4 regions of the Paenibacillus sp. GCM10027626 genome follow, and region 2 is predicted to be linked to each of the others. Evidence: predicted binding sites of a transcription regulator. Region 2 holds the regulator's gene; each other region holds the start of a gene.

Region 1 (3,815 bases), on a different contig from region 2:
ATGTCGGACGGTTTGCTTTTTTCTTATTTTAATAATGGCCACAACCGTCGTAACCATCCACCATATATTGAGCATATTAAAAGCTATGCTAACAGGTTTTCCTCCAGTGGAATAAGGCGCCATATAGCCGGATGTAAGATCTGTCCCGATAACAGCACCTACATATAGATAGCCCATTATTCGATGAAGCTTGCGATGATGATCCCTGGAAATTTTCCTGGAAAAATTGAATGCTCCAGCTATGGCGGCCGCACAAGCAAATATGATATGCACTTTCATGACGTCTAGCCATATTGAAGTGTTGATTGGACGTTTCGATCCGCTTTTGTGACTCAGAAATTCAGCAGCTTGCGGGTCATGAAAAAAGTTAATATAAACCGTGTAAACAATAGCGCCGATGGCGGCAGCAAGCAAGAAAAGATAGAGCTGCTTCTTACCGGACATTCCAAATACCTCTCTCTGTTCAATTGCCCATGCATAGGCAACTATGCTGTACTATGATGTGTCTAGTCTACTATAACAGAGAAGCAGATAAGGCACCATCACCATGCACGGTGGCATGGGGTAAAAAAGAGAAGCTCCAGCAACTTCCTGCCGGGGCTTCTCTCGCTTAATCTATTAAAATTACGACGAAATCGTCTGATCTTTCTTGCTGCGCTTGCGCATGTTCCATGGCGTTCCGAGGAATGGCAATGCCCATCTATCAAGGCCATACCAGCCGGCTACCTTCCAGGCCAATACGAGCCATGTAGCCAGAATGAATAATAGCGGATTCGTGCTCAGCGTTCCTGCGAACAGGAAGCTGGCGTTCATAAAGGCACCAAAGAAAGCGGCGACCCCCGTCAGCAAGCCTAAAATAAGCCCAAGGCCAACGAGTACCTCACCGAAAGCTACGCAATAAGAGAACAGCTTTGCATTCGGCAGCACCATATTTTCCAAGAATGATGCATACCAGCCCGAAACGTCTCCGCCGTTTTCCGCCTTGCCGAGCGCTCCTTTTATAAATCCGGTCAGACCTGCGCCAGCTTCACTGCCGACCCACTTCTCACTCGTAACTTTGCCCCAGCCTGCTGTCAGCCAGGCATAACCCAGATACAGCCGAATTACCAGCCAAATCAGACCCGATCGCGTGTTATTGAACAGGAAGTTCGAAACCGGGTTTTCGGGAATAATAATATTTTTCCCTTTCAATTCTTCCTTCATTGACAACTACATCAACCTCCGAATGTTAAAATTTTCATTAACCTCTATCCTAAGACCATTCCTGGAAATTGTAAAGCCCAGAAAATATGAAATTAGTACAAAGCGGCGGAAAATGTGTCTTTTCTCTTCAAAAACTCGTTATTGGCGGTTTATGACAATTAATCAGTTCTTCTTGACTATTAAATTAGTGCCTATGATTCAAGATTTATCCATTTATCATTGCAGGTGGAAGCTTTGGATGTTGTCTGCGATCGCTTCATTTTGTGGATTCAATATCCAATCAATGCACTTCCAGCCCAAAATTTCTTCGGAATAATTTCCAGTTATGGGGCTGCGTCGCCCCCCTCTTCCCCAAGCTCCACACTATATTCGGCTTTCCTGTATAAAGTTCTTCCAGCAACCGCCGCGCTCATCGCCAGCCGCCATGTTAACGTGCATATATTTCAACCCAAGCCGGCCAGTAGCCTAACCCAAGCGCGCACCTCTTCCCATCGTTGCAATATGCAGCGACTGCTCACGCACCGGAAAACGAAATCTCCCTCCTCTTATTTCAGCGCGGTGAACAGTCACCTTATCGCCTGTGAGATCAGCTTCATTGCAGGCAAGATTAGCCGCCAACACAGTTTGGACAGTGTTTAGCGCCTGTCTTCTATTGGATGAATTCATTCTTCCCCTCCAACTGCAAAAGTGAAAAACAGGCCACAAACACGAATTGTTTGCAGCCTGTCAACTAGTTATTATATGCATGTTTTATACAAAAAAAAGAGTTTCAAAATTTTCATAGACTCTATTCAACATCATAACAGACCGATTATTATCAGTCTATATTTTTCCTGAAAATTATGCAAAAATCTTCCTACGTCTATAAATAACTAGTAGGAGGATATCTATGATTCCAACCCGACTATCTGCATTCTGTTCCGTTGCCCCTCTATTCCGCCAAGTCACTGATTGGACACTACTAAGGAGCTGGTCGCTTTCCGAGGTGTATAGAGCAACCTTGCCATCAGGTGAAACCCGCATTATTAAGTGGGGTAACGCCGAGATGGCTGGCGAAGCCGCTATTTACCGGCAGCTGATTCATCCGCTTAAGATCAGCGCCCCGTACATTTACAGCGATTTTAACATGGATACTAGCGCGGTGATCATTATGGAGGACGCCGGAGAACATAATTTGGAACAGCTTCCCTCTGCCGCGGCGTTTCTTGAATCGGCACGGGAGTTGGCCCGGCTACGAAAGGCTGCAGCAGCTAATCTGGAAAAGGGTCTGCCGCATGAAGTCACGCTTGCTTACACCGTTTCCGCCGCAGAGTTTATTGCTTTATTGGATGATTTGCTCCGCGTGCAGCGTCTATCCGGGAATCGTGCGCTCGCAACGCTCCGGCATACATTTCCGGATGCTGTAAACGAGCTCTATTTGACAACTCCTCTTACTCTTGTTCACCATGATTATCACGCTAAAAATCTGCTGGTTCAGGGGCAGCGTATATTGCCCATTGACTGGTCGAACGCCTATTTGAGCCCCCACCTTGGCGACTTATATTGTTTAATTGCTGAGGCACATACATGGAGCGGTGTACCTAAGGACGATATTTTGCATGCTTTTCATTATGAGCACCATGCCGGACTGACATTAGAACAACTGAATTGGCAAGTGAATATTGGCGGCATATGCTGGCTGATCAAAACGCTGCGATGGCTTTTATATGGTGGGACTCAAATCATTCCCGGATCGGATGCCTGGATTCCCGATTTAATGTACGACCTTGAACAGCTCATTATTGAAGTGAACTAGCCTGAATGCCAATATGTGCATGCGAAGCAAATTCAAATAGGCCTTTATCTGTTAACTTCAAATGCGGGATGACAGGCAATGCCAAAAACGATAAGGTCAGAAATGGATTGAACGTCGCTGGAGTGCCAATTGCACGCAGCGCTTCATTAAGCTGCTTCATGCACGCATAAACCTCCTCGTAGCGCCATTCAGACAGCAAACCCGCTACAGGCAGCGGCAAGGATGCCAGCACCTCGGAGCCAGATACGACGGCCAGCCCGCCTTTCATTTGAATAACATGACGGGCTGCCGTCAACATTTCTGCATCGGATGCCCCTGCAACGATCAGGTTATGCGAATCATGGGCAACGCTGGAAGCGATCGCGCCATGAGTGAATTGAAACCCCTTGACAATGCCCAGCCCGATGTTTCCGGTAGCTTTGTGCCTTTCGATCACAGCAAGCTTTAGCTGATCCTTAGTTACAGAGGGGACAAAGCAGCCATCAACTCGATCTACAATTTCTTGGCGGTGAATGGTAACCAAGGAGTTCGGAATGATCTCGATCACATTGCAGAGGTCAGAGGAAAGCGGGATTGCAAGCTGTTGCTCACTCAACTCTGCAGTGTGAAAGGCGGTCAGCCCCTTATCCTCCGCGGCCGCTGGCGCTGCCGCAAAAGCCTCCTTTATGAGCTCGCCTTGGTCGACTACACATTTGCCCCGCTTAAACACTTGATGAATCGAGAAGGTATCAAGATCATCCAGAACGACCAAATCTGCTTGATAGCCCGGAGCAATCGCTCCCCGGTCGGCAAGCCCAAAGCATTCCGCTGTATTCAG
Region 2 (3,815 bases):
CGTAGCGGTAATATTGATTCAATGCAATCAAAGCAATTATAATTGCGGCTGCTATAATTAGTGTGATCCGCCATGGCGTGAGCACCGGTGTCCGCCGATATCTTGTTATCCGCATCAATGCTGTGACAGCCTTTCAAAGCATCGCTGCGCTTCCGCCAATACCTGCTCTTCATCAATCAATGTACAAATACCGTTGCGAACCACTTGCTCGCCATCTACCCATACATGTTTTACATCACGGCCGGAGCCAGCGTAAACTAAATGAGAAATCATTTCAGTCTGAGGATAAAAATGCGGCTGCTCACTGTCGATCGCGATAAAATCTGCTTTCATGCCTACTTTCAGCATGCCGATATCGCTTGCCTGTCCGATTGCTTGAGCGCCATATACAGTGCCCATTTTGAGCGCCTCATATGCCGGAACAGCAGTGGGATCTCCTGATACACCTTTATGTATCAATGCTGCCAGCCTAATTTCATCGAAAAGATCCAAATTATTATTGCTTGCCGCGCTATCCGTTCCAAGCGATACCGTAACTCCCGCTTTTAACAGCTCAGGAACACGCGCAACCCCGCTGGCTAATTTCAAATTACTGGCCGGGTTATGCGAAACCGCCACTCCCTTCTCAGCCAGCAGCGCAATTTCATCGTCCGTCAAATGTACGCCATGCGCAACTAATGAAGGACGCGAAAAGAAACCGAGCTTATCCAGATGCTCCACAGGACGGCAGCCGTAATCCTTCACATTCTGCTCAACTTCTGCGGCCGATTCTGACATATGGGTATGCAGAGGCACTTGCAGCTCATGAGCCGCTTCTATAATCCGCGCAATATAATCCGGCGGGCAAGTATACGGCGCATGCGGAGACATCATCGTCCGGATACGGCCGCCCGCCTTTCCGTTCCAGTCTTTGGCGAATTGCTTGGCCTCTTCCAGCTTTGCTGTCTGAACATCAGGCGGGCACAAGCCGATTACTCCCCTTGTGAGCATACCGCGCATGCCGGCCTGCTCTACAACTTGAGCTACGATATCCATACGGTCATACATATCGACGAACGCCGTCGTTCCGGCTTTCAACATTTCAATGACTGCAAGCGCTGTTCCCCAGCGGGCGTCGGCATCGGTATATTTCGCCTCCATCGGCCACATCTTTTGCTCCAGCCACACTTGCAAATTTTCATCGTCCGAATAGCCGCGCAGCAAGGACATAGCTGAATGCGCATGCGTATTAATTAAGCCCGGCATAAATACAAGCCCGCGGCCATCCAGGCGCGCTGCATTTTCGATCGTGGGCGCCTGCTCGCTCAAATACTGAATACGATCGCCTTCTATGACCATATGCCCTTTTATTATTGGACGAGCATCATCCATTGTTACGAATGTCCCGTTTTCAATCCACAGCCGGTTCATTGTCGTTGTCCCCTTCTTTCTCCAAATAATACGCCAGGCTTAGCAGCTCCCGGGTAAAATCAGCGTAATGAATGCGTATATGGTCAGGTACGCGCAAAATAGCCGGAGCAAAATTAACTATGCCGCTGACGCCAGCCTCGACAAAACGATCTGCTACATTTTGCGCAGCTCCGGCGGGTACGGTTATGATGCCGATGCGAATATTCAATTCGGCCACTTTGGAGACGAGATCTTCCATTGGCAGCACGGTCAAGCTGTTGATCGCGGTGCCGACAATGGAAGGATTCGCATCGAAAACACCCATAATTTTCATATTGTCCTTCAGATACATATTGTAATTGCATAATGCCCGGCCTAAATTGCCCGCTCCTACCAAGCCAACACTTAACGGCTGATCCAGCTTCAAAATTTGCCTGATTTTTTCAATTAAATAATTGACATCATATCCAATTCCTTTGCGTCCGAATTCGCCAAAATAGGCGAGATCCTTACGAATTTGCGCCGGATTAAGATCGAGCTTATTACCCAGCTCCTGCGAGGATACAGTCTGCACCTCACGCTTATTCAAATCATTGAGAATTTGCAAGTAGACTGGCAATCTGCGAACGACGGCTTCAGAAATTTTTTTCATTGCTCTGCTTCCCCTTTTTCCACGGACAACCATTCTCTAATTCGCGGGACGATTTGATTAAGATGCATATGCTCAATTTTCGGCCCAGGCAGCGAATACAAAAAGTATTTGCCATAGTAAGTTTCAATGACCCGGGTATCATAGATAAGCACGATTCCCCGGTCATTCGCCGTCCGGACAAGTCTGCCAAAACCTTGCTTAAACCGAATGACAGCTTGCGGAATTGACAGCTTCAGAAACGGATTTTGATTTTGCGCCTGCAGCAGCTCCGATTTTGCCTCGACAAGCGGATGATTCGGCGGCTGAAACGGCAGCCGGACAATTGCTAAGCAAGTAAGGGCGTCGCCCGGAATATCGACTCCTTCCCAGAAGCTGCTTGTCCCCAGCAGCACAGATGCGGCCTGCTGTTGAAAGCGGCGCACAAGCTTGCTGCGGTTGCTGCTGTCGATTCCTTGCCCTAACAGCTGGATGCTATGAGGCGCAAGCTCATCCTTTAACAGCTCGTATACTTGCTTAAGCATGCGATAGGAAGTAAACAATACCAGCATTCTTCCTTTAGTTTCTACCGCAATTTCTGTTAGAGACTGTACCAGATGTTGGATAAATTCCGCCTCTCCCGACATTCCCTTTAAAACCGGGAAGTTGCGCGGAATGCATACCAATGCCTGCTCCCGGTAATTGAATGGCGACGGCAGCTGCACGGTTTTTAAACTTCCTTTATCTTCAGCCTGCGCTAAGCCTAATTGGCCGCTCGCATATTCAAACGATTTATGCACCGATAAAGTAGCAGAAGTAAGAATAACACTTTTTTTCACATCAAAAAAATAAGTGCGCAATTTCTCGCTTACATCAGCCGGTACAGCGAACATATGAACCGATTTTGCGCGAAAATGCTGATTGGCCTCAAGCCAATATACAATATCTGCTTTATCCGCCCGGACAAATGAACGCACGTCATCTCTTGCCCGTGACATATCCTTGATCGTGCCGCTCAAATCGGTAACGAGCGCCGCCAGCTGAGAACTTTCCAGCTCTTCCTTCATTTCCGCGAACATTTTATCAAGCGGTCTGATAACTTGGCTTAACAGGCCATGGACAACCTCTTCGGCCGCTTGAACGTCCTTCCAGCCTTGCGGCAGCTTCTCGGTTCGCAAGCGATACACGGTTTGTCCCGTTTCACCGGCAGATTCCTGCGAGCTGCCGTTCATCACCATATACAGCATCTCGAACAGCCGGTCCCATTCGTCCCTCAAATCGCCGAAGACCGGAACAATCTCTTCAATCGTTTCCTGCCAGGCCGCGCTCTTCTCGGATTCCCCGTCCAGTTGATGCTTCAATTGAATGAGCTGTCCGCTGCGGGCATCTTTGCATAACCGTCCCAAGGGGTGCTGCACGCTATGGTAAGAAATTTGCGTTCCCAGATGCTTGCTTGCGACCTCTTCCAAATGATGCGCTTCATCGACAATCAAATATTCAAATCCCGGCAGCAAACGATGGTCTGCTCTAATATCTGTGAACAGCATAGAATGATTGGTAATGACAACATCAGCGATGTTCGCTTCCTGCTTTGCCCGGTGATAAAAGCATCTTTTGAACCAAGGACAGCTGCGGTTTAAGCAGGAATCCGCATCGCTCGCCACTGTAGACCAAAATTCCGGCCCGCGGCTGCCTAAATTCAGCTCTTCCTGATCGCCATGCTCGCTTTCGCCAAGCCAGACAACCATTTGGGCCGCAGTAATCCGGTCCTCGACAGGAGCCGCGAAGTCTTTCATGA
Region 3 (3,815 bases), on a different contig from region 2:
CCCGTTTTGGAACCCCGACATTTGTCTTTTTGTCAGCCGTCCTGCTGTTCTACAACTATGGTGAAAAATTCAATTACTTGCAATTTATCCAAAAAAGATTCGGGGATGTGTACGTCCCTTTTTTGTGCTGGACGCTTATTTATTGGCTGTATGTCCGTGTGTTTACGCCTTCCTTTTGGCAAAAGGGGGGACAAGAATGGGGCACGCTGCTCAAGGAGATTTTCGTTCCACAAACCGGTTATCAGCTGTGGTTTATCATCATGATTTTACAATTCTATCTGCTGTTTCCGCTGTTTGCATGGGCGTACCGGGCGGTTCGCAGAAGGTTCGAGCCTTGGGATGAACCCAAACGAACACGGCGTGTGATTGCAATCATTGCAGGCTCCCTTGTGTTATATGCGGTTTTGCTGTATCTCTCCTATTACCGGATGGGATCCTGGCCAGGAATGCTCGGAGAGCCATGGTCCAGCCTGATCGAGTACCGCAGCTACTGGTTTCTGATGTATGCCTTCTACTTTGTGATCGGTGCGGTATGCGCCTCATCCATCCAGAAATGGCGCACGTGGTGTACGCGGCTGCTGCCCTGGACAGGCCTTGTATTTATAGGGATGTACATCCGGCTCGGTTTGGATGTTTTGCGGGGATCGGGGGAGGTCGTAAACTTGAACATTTCGACGTACCTCAAGCCCTCGACCTTTGTGATCATTGTGGCGCAAATGGTGCTGCTGTATGGACTGCTCATCATGATGCAGGGCCGTAGCCGGGCTTTTCTGCGGCTGCTTTCCTGGATGGGGCGGTATTCGTTCGGCGGTTATCTCGTGCATGCGCTGATCATTTATGTCATCGCTCGGTTTACCCGTCCGATGGAGCTGGGGGGGAGTCATGTTTCCTTTACACTTCTCACTTTTACCCTGACGGTCCTGGCTTCTCTTGGAATAAGCTACACGCTGTCGCATCTGCCTGGTTCTCGCTGGATCGTAGGAGCCAAACGGCGCTTCTCACATCGGAATGAAACTGAAGAGTCCGATTACCGAAAAGAGTCGCCGGCTATGCTGACGACGCGTTCCAGCCGGTATACGCAATCCCGGTAAAGTTTCATGGCTAAGACATGTACCGAAATCCCAACTAGCATTTGAACAAGATGTAGAACCCCCTTTATGAGCTTCTACCATTGCGTAGAATTTCCACTCATAGTAAGGCTTCTTTTTTTTGTTCCTAAAGCCGTCACAATTATGAACATAGCGAGCTTTATGGCGTTTCGGCGGAACATGACGAAAAAAATTATCTGGTTGTGAGCTTTGTCACTATAATTTTGACCATATGCCTCTATACTTTCCCTATAGTCCAGCAAATCAGAGACTTTCGAGGAGGCTCCTGCTATGACCCTTAGTAAAGAAAAGCTTGTCATTATTGGCAATGGAATGGCCGGAATCAGTACGGTGGAACAAATATTGAAATTGACGTCACGGTTTGATATTACCGTATTCGGCAGTGAGCCGTATCCCAACTATAATCGCATTATGCTCTCTTACGTCTTGGATGAAAGCAAAACAATCGACGATATTGTATTGAATGGGTGGGACTGGTACAAAGAGAACGGCATAACGCTTCATACCGCGACGACGGTATCTCATATCGACGAAGCAAGCCAACAAGTGGTGACGGAAAGCGGAATACGCGTCCATTACGATAAAGTCATTATAGCAACAGGGTCTAAACCATTTATGCTGCCAATACCCGGCAGCGATAAACAAGGCGTTGTTGGCTTTAGGGATATTTCCGACTGCCGGCAAATGGTGGAGGCGGCCAAGACTTACAAGAAAGCAGCCGTTATCGGCGGCGGGCTGCTGGGGTTGGAAGCCGCCAAAGGTCTGGTTCATCTCGGCATGAATGTAACGGTTGTCCATCTGATGGAAGATTTGATGGAGCGACAGCTTGATCATCAGGCCGCATTGATGCTGAAGGCCGAGCTGGAGCGTCAGGGCATTCAGTTTGCAATGGGGGTCCAAACGGTAGAACTGCTCGGAGACGAACGCGTCGAAGGTCTTCGGTTCTCGGACGGTACTGTGCTGGAAGCCGAGTTCGTCGTCATGGCCGTAGGCATCAAGCCGAATGTGGCCGTGGCCCAAGCTAGCAGGATCATAACGAATCGCGGAATCATTGTGAACGACTACATGCAAACTTCAATGCCTGGCGTTTATTCGGTAGGAGAATGCAATGAACACCGCGGCGTCTGCTACGGTCTGGTTGCTCCGCTTTTTGAGCAGGGGATGGTGCTTGCAAAGCACTTGTGCGGTATAGAAACGGCTCCTTATGAAGGCTCCGTCGTATCGACGAAGCTGAAAATATCGGGCGTCGACGTTTTTTCGACAGGCGAATTTATCGAAGGGCCGGAGCATGTCGTCATTGCGCACAAGGATGAATGGAAGCAAACCTACAAAAAAATATTGCTAAAACATAATGTGATTACAGGTGCGGTACTTTTCGGAGACATTGCGGATTCCGCCCGTCTGCAAAAGCTCATTAAGGACAAAACGGTGATGACCGACGAAATATACAACTCTTTGATGGGGAGCGGCTGCTGTGGCGGCGGAGCCGCAAAACAAGCTTCGGTGGAAGCCATGGCTGACGATGAAATCATGTGCGGCTGTAATGGAGTGACCAAAAAAGCTATCATGGATGCAATTGCCGATAAAGGAATAACGACGGTGGAGGAAATCAAAGCCTGCACGGGTGCAACGCGTTCCTGCGGCGGTTGTAAGCCCATTGTCGAGCAAATCCTGCAATACGTCCTTGGCGATGGCTTCAAGACTTCCAACAAACAGGGCATCTGCGCCTGCACAACGTACAGCCGCGACGAGATTGTCGCAGAGATCAAGAGCAAAGGGCTGACCTCGACCAGAGAAGTCATGAACGTACTGGACTGGAGCCAGTCTGAAGGCTGCTCCAAGTGCCGCCCCGCGCTGAACTACTATTTGACCATGATTTATCCGGACACCTACGAAGATGAGAAAGAATCGCGTTTCGTCAATGAGCGATTGAGCGCTAATATTCAGAAGGACGGAACCTATACCGTCGTTCCAAGGATGTATGGCGGCGTCACAACCCCGGAAGATTTGAAGAAGCTCGCAGACATTTCGATGAAATACGATGTGAAATGTGTCAAAGTGACGGGAGGGCAGCGGATCGGACTCATGGGCGTGAGGAAAGAGGATGTTCCCAAAGTATGGGAAGAGCTGGACATGCCATCCGGCTATGCTTACGCCAAATCGCTCCGGACTGTCAAAACCTGCGTCGGATCGACTTTTTGCCGCTTTGGCACCCAGGATTCAATGAGCATGGGGGCCTTGCTCGAACGCAAGTTTGAACGTCTGGATTTGCCGGCTAAATTCAAATTCGCCGTCAACGGCTGCCCGCGAAACTGCGCAGAAGCGTGCACCAAAGATATTGGCATCGTCGGCAATGACGGAGGCTGGGAGTTGTTCATCGGAGGCAACGGCGGTATTAAGGCGCGCCTGGCTGATCTGCTGTGTAAGGTGAAGACGGATCAGGAGCTAATCGAGCTTTGCTCGGCGATCATCCAATACTACAGAGAGACGGGAATCTATCTGGAACGGACATCGGACTGGGTAGAGCGCATGGGGCTGGATGCGATTCGCAAAGCAGTTGTTGAAGATTTGGAAAACCGCAGAGCGTTGGTGGAGCGGATCGAGTTTGCTTTGAAGCAAGTTGAAGATCCGTGGAAAAAAATGTTAAGCGACACGGATACCTGTACGGCGTTGTTCCAAAGCCATGAGCCAGCGGCCAGGTAAATG
Region 4 (3,815 bases), on a different contig from region 2:
TGAAAATATTGTACACTCTGCAACAATCATCACTAATTTAAGCTCCCTGAGGAGCAGATTGTTGCATTTCATACAACAATTCAGGGAATACTCGTTCCCACTTTGGAGTTTGTTGCACAAACTACAATATTTGAGCTTATTTTTCCGTTCAACCGAACGACGCTGAGAAGGACTAGGTTATTTTTCCAGATCTTAGTTATTTCGCAATCGAACAAACGGACCATCATTCCGTTATCTGTGAACAATCGTGCCAAAACAACAGGGCTGCGGACCTTGCGACGTCACGAAAAAACCGTCAGAAGCCGTCTCACAAGCAGCAAGCAGCTGCTTTGTAAGACGGCTTCTTTTTTGCTTCACTTGCCAATCATATAGTCGATACAGGCCTTCGCCAGCCTTCAGCCAGCGGCGGTTTTTGCGCATGACAATCCCCATTATCCGTAAATAATAAACCTTATGCTGCAATAATGCGCATTCTGGGCGCCTCTGGCTCTGTAATGGATGTTTTTTGCCGTTTGTCCTCCGTTTTGGCGTGTTTTTAAACCGCAGCTTCACTTTACATGGCAGCGCTTTTGTGAAAGTGTTGCCGAATCAAACGCCAGCCGATTTACTTGCTGCGCCACCTGTACTACAATGAAAGATACTTGAAAGATGTGGAGGCTCTACAATGGATTACATTATTTTGGATATTGAATTTAATGGCCGTAAATTCGCCAGCGATAAACCGATGGAAGTCATTGAGATCGGCGCCGTTCGACTGGATGCTCAGCTGCAGCAGATCGATGAATTTGCAGCCTTTATTAAACCTGTTTATTTTGCCAAGCTGAACGACTTCATTAAGAAAAAGACCGGCATCCCGCAGGAAGCGATCGATAGTGCCGCCCGCTTTCCGAAAGTGATCCAGGATTTTATCGGATGGCTGAACCGCAGCGAATCATTCATTCTGTTTACTTGGGGCGGGGAGGATATGAAACGGATCGTATTTGATACCCGTATGCACAAGCTTGATGATCAATACTGGCTGCAAGTAACGTACTACGATTTGTTAAAAGGCTTTTTGCGCGACCGCAAGCTGACCAACGATGTGAGCGTGGAGGGCGCGCTGGCCGAGCTTGGAATTCCAGCAGAAGGATCTGCGCATCGCGCCTTGGATGACGCGCGTATGACTGCTGAAGTTTTCAAAGCGATATTTGAGCGGCTAGATTTCACCTATGCCCAGCACTACAAAGATGTGTATTCTAACGCCAAGGAACGCCGCCTCGTGAAACAAGCTATTCGCGGCATGCGCTCCCAAAAAATCACACCAAACTGGGAGCTTCTTGTCGAGCATTATTTCAAGAATAAGCCGGCCATGCAGGACCCTCGAAAGTTGGCCGAGCTGCAGCAATACTTTGAGCGTGAAATCAATAATCGCGCTGAATCCTCTCCTTCCCGGCAGGAATAAACTTTTGGATACGCCGCTTGCAATTGTCACAACCAAATTCATGCGGCATCCCCCCTTGCTTCCGCTCTTACTCCTATATTCTTCCGCCATCATTTTGCCAAATGGATGACAAATATGCGACACATCCCTTGTGAAAATAATCACATTAACTTTGTATAATAATAACAGCAACATCCCATCTTAACTTATATTAGGAAAGGAGCCAGCCTATGGACCGAGGAAAGCTGCAAGAAAAACGGCTTATCCTGCTATGTTCCGTCGTCGCCATCGTCATGCTGTTGTCATTAACCCGTTACTTATTCTAAAAAGGAAGGATATGAGCCTGTGCTGCTTAACGGATATGATCCAGTCATCTACAGCCGCATTTTGACTTCATTTACTTTGGGCTTCCATATTATTTTTGCTACACTCGGGGTCGGCGTTCCCATGATGATCGCCCTGGCGGAATGGATGGGAATTAGACGGCGTGATCCGCATTATTTGCTGCTGGCCAGAAGGTGGACGCGCGGATTTGTCATAACGGTAGCAATCGGCGTCGTAACAGGAACTGCTATCGGACTCCAGCTAAGCCTGCTTTGGCCAAGCTTTATGCGCGTTGCCGGACAGTCCATTGCACTGCCGCTGTTTATGGAGACCTTTGCTTTCTTTTTTGAAGCCATCTTTCTTGGCATCTACTTATATACATGGGACCGTTTTAAAAAACGGACGGTTCATCTCTGGCTGCTGATCCCGGTCGTTGTCGGCTCCTCCGCTTCCGCTTTTTTCATTACAATCGTCAATGCCTTTATGAACGCCCCAGCCGGCGTCACGGTGCAGAACGGCAAAATAACCGATATCGCTCCATTTGCCGCAATGCTCAGCCCCGCCATGCCGACCAAAGTCACTCACGTTCTTGTAACCGCATATTTGACCTGCGCTTTCGTGCTCGCAGCTATAGCAGCCTGGTCATTACTGAAGGGGCGCAATCATGTCTACTATAAAAAAGCGTTGAAGCTGACAATGGTGTCCGCCTTCGTCTTCATTATTGCCAGCGCCGTAATCGGCGATCTATCCGGCAAATATTTGGCCAAATATCAGCCTGAGAAGTTGGCGGCGGTGGAATGGCATTTTGAGACCTCCACTCAAGCCCCGCTTGTTTTTGGCGGTGTTCTCACGGCCAACAACGAACTTAAATACGGGATAGAAATCCCGTTTGCGCTCAGCATCCTCGCTCATGGCTACCCGAATGCCGAAGTGATCGGTCTCAATGATATACCGGAGGATGAACGACCGCCACTGTGGATTCACTATATGTTTGATATGAAAATGGTGCTTGTCGCCATCATAACGCTTGTAGCTGCCCTCTATATGCTTATGCTATGGCGCAAACGCGGGCTGAGCAGCAAATGGCTGCTCCGAGCGATCATTGCTGCCGCACCGCTTGCGATGTTAACAATCGAGCACGGCTGGATTTTTTCCGAGGTCGGGCGCCAGCCGTGGATCGTCCGCGGAATTATGCGTACAGCCGAAGGGGCGACAGTTTCCGGCCATGTAGATACGATGCTTATTTTATTCAGTGCGCTCTATGTCCTGCTCGGTATTACCGCTGTCCGCGTCTTAACGAAAATGTTTCGCAACCATCCGGTTGAAGCAGAGCTTGAAGCGCAATTAAAGAAAGGGGGAAGTGGAGAGTGAGCTACGAAGTACTTGGCATTACAGTGTTATGGCTGTTTCTGTTTGGCTATCTTATTGTTGCTTCGATCGACTTCGGTGCCGGGTTTTTCAGTTTTTACAGCCATATTACCGGCAAACGCCATCTGATACACGGCATTATCGAACGCTACTTGTCGCCTGTATGGGAAGTGACGAACGTATTTCTCGTCTTTTTCTTTGTCGGCATTGTTGGCTTTTTCCCCGACACTGCCTATTATTTAGGTACTGCCCTGCTTGTCCCTGGCAGTGTAGCGCTCATCCTGCTCGCTATTCGCGGTTCCTACTACGCCTTCAATACGTACGGCTCGCGGAGCAATATTGTTTATATGTTCTTGTACGGGGCAAGCGGACTCCTTATCCCTGCCGCCCTGTCGACCGTACTGACGATTTCCGAAGGCGGCTATATCCGGACCGATACGAACGGCCAATTGCTTTTTATGTACCGCAAACTGTTCACGAGCACCTACTCCTGGGCGGTCGTATTGCTGGCATTAGTGAGTGTTCTGTACATTTCAGCGATGTTTCTTTCCTACTACGCACACCGAGCTAATGATCGTCCGGCTTTTGAAATCGTGCGCCGTTATGCACTCGCTTGGAGCGGCCCGACGATCCTTTGCAGCCTGCTTGTCTTTTTTGCCATCCGTCAGCATAATCCGGAGCACTTTGAGCGGATGATCGATCT

Evidence for each region. The regulator Rex, encoded in region 2, represses fermentation and respiration genes when NADH is low (regulators of the CRP and FNR family bind a similar motif). The targets are predictions, from matches to a motif close to TTGTGAAATATTTCACAA.
Region 1: a site for Rex is predicted at 1,226-1,243, ahead of ACFQ0N_RS14385 (DoxX family membrane protein). Genes of this name have one in related genera too.
Region 3: a site for Rex is predicted at 1,290-1,307, ahead of nirB (nitrite reductase large subunit NirB). Genes of this name have one in related genera too.
Region 4: a site for Rex is predicted at 1,570-1,587, ahead of ACFQ0N_RS10700 (cytochrome ubiquinol oxidase subunit I). Genes of this name have one in related genera too.

The regions. Positions count from the first base shown of each region.
Region 1 is NZ_JBHTHC010000006.1:289,474-293,288, reverse strand. It holds gene ACFQ0N_RS14390 (DUF2306 domain-containing protein) at 1-444, opposite strand, end outside; gene ACFQ0N_RS14385 (DoxX family membrane protein) at 625-1,203, opposite strand; gene ACFQ0N_RS14380 (hypothetical protein) at 1,669-1,869, opposite strand; gene ACFQ0N_RS14375 (phosphotransferase) at 2,093-2,998, shown strand; gene ade (adenine deaminase) at 2,982-3,815, opposite strand, start outside.
Region 2 is NZ_JBHTHC010000002.1:183,299-187,113, reverse strand. It holds gene ACFQ0N_RS04650 (cell wall elongation regulator TseB-like domain-containing protein) at 1-115, opposite strand, end outside; gene ACFQ0N_RS04645 (amidohydrolase family protein) at 115-1,410, opposite strand; gene ACFQ0N_RS04640 (redox-sensing transcriptional repressor Rex) at 1,391-2,041, opposite strand; gene dinG (ATP-dependent DNA helicase DinG) at 2,038-3,815, opposite strand, start outside.
Region 3 is NZ_JBHTHC010000029.1:71,328-75,142, forward strand. It holds gene ACFQ0N_RS34060 (acyltransferase) at 1-1,091, shown strand, start outside; gene nirB (nitrite reductase large subunit NirB) at 1,380-3,812, shown strand.
Region 4 is NZ_JBHTHC010000004.1:191,527-195,341, forward strand. It holds gene ACFQ0N_RS10690 (hypothetical protein) at 232-420, opposite strand; gene ACFQ0N_RS10695 (3'-5' exonuclease) at 665-1,441, shown strand; gene ACFQ0N_RS10700 (cytochrome ubiquinol oxidase subunit I) at 1,766-3,115, shown strand; gene ACFQ0N_RS10705 (cytochrome d ubiquinol oxidase subunit II) at 3,112-3,815, shown strand, end outside.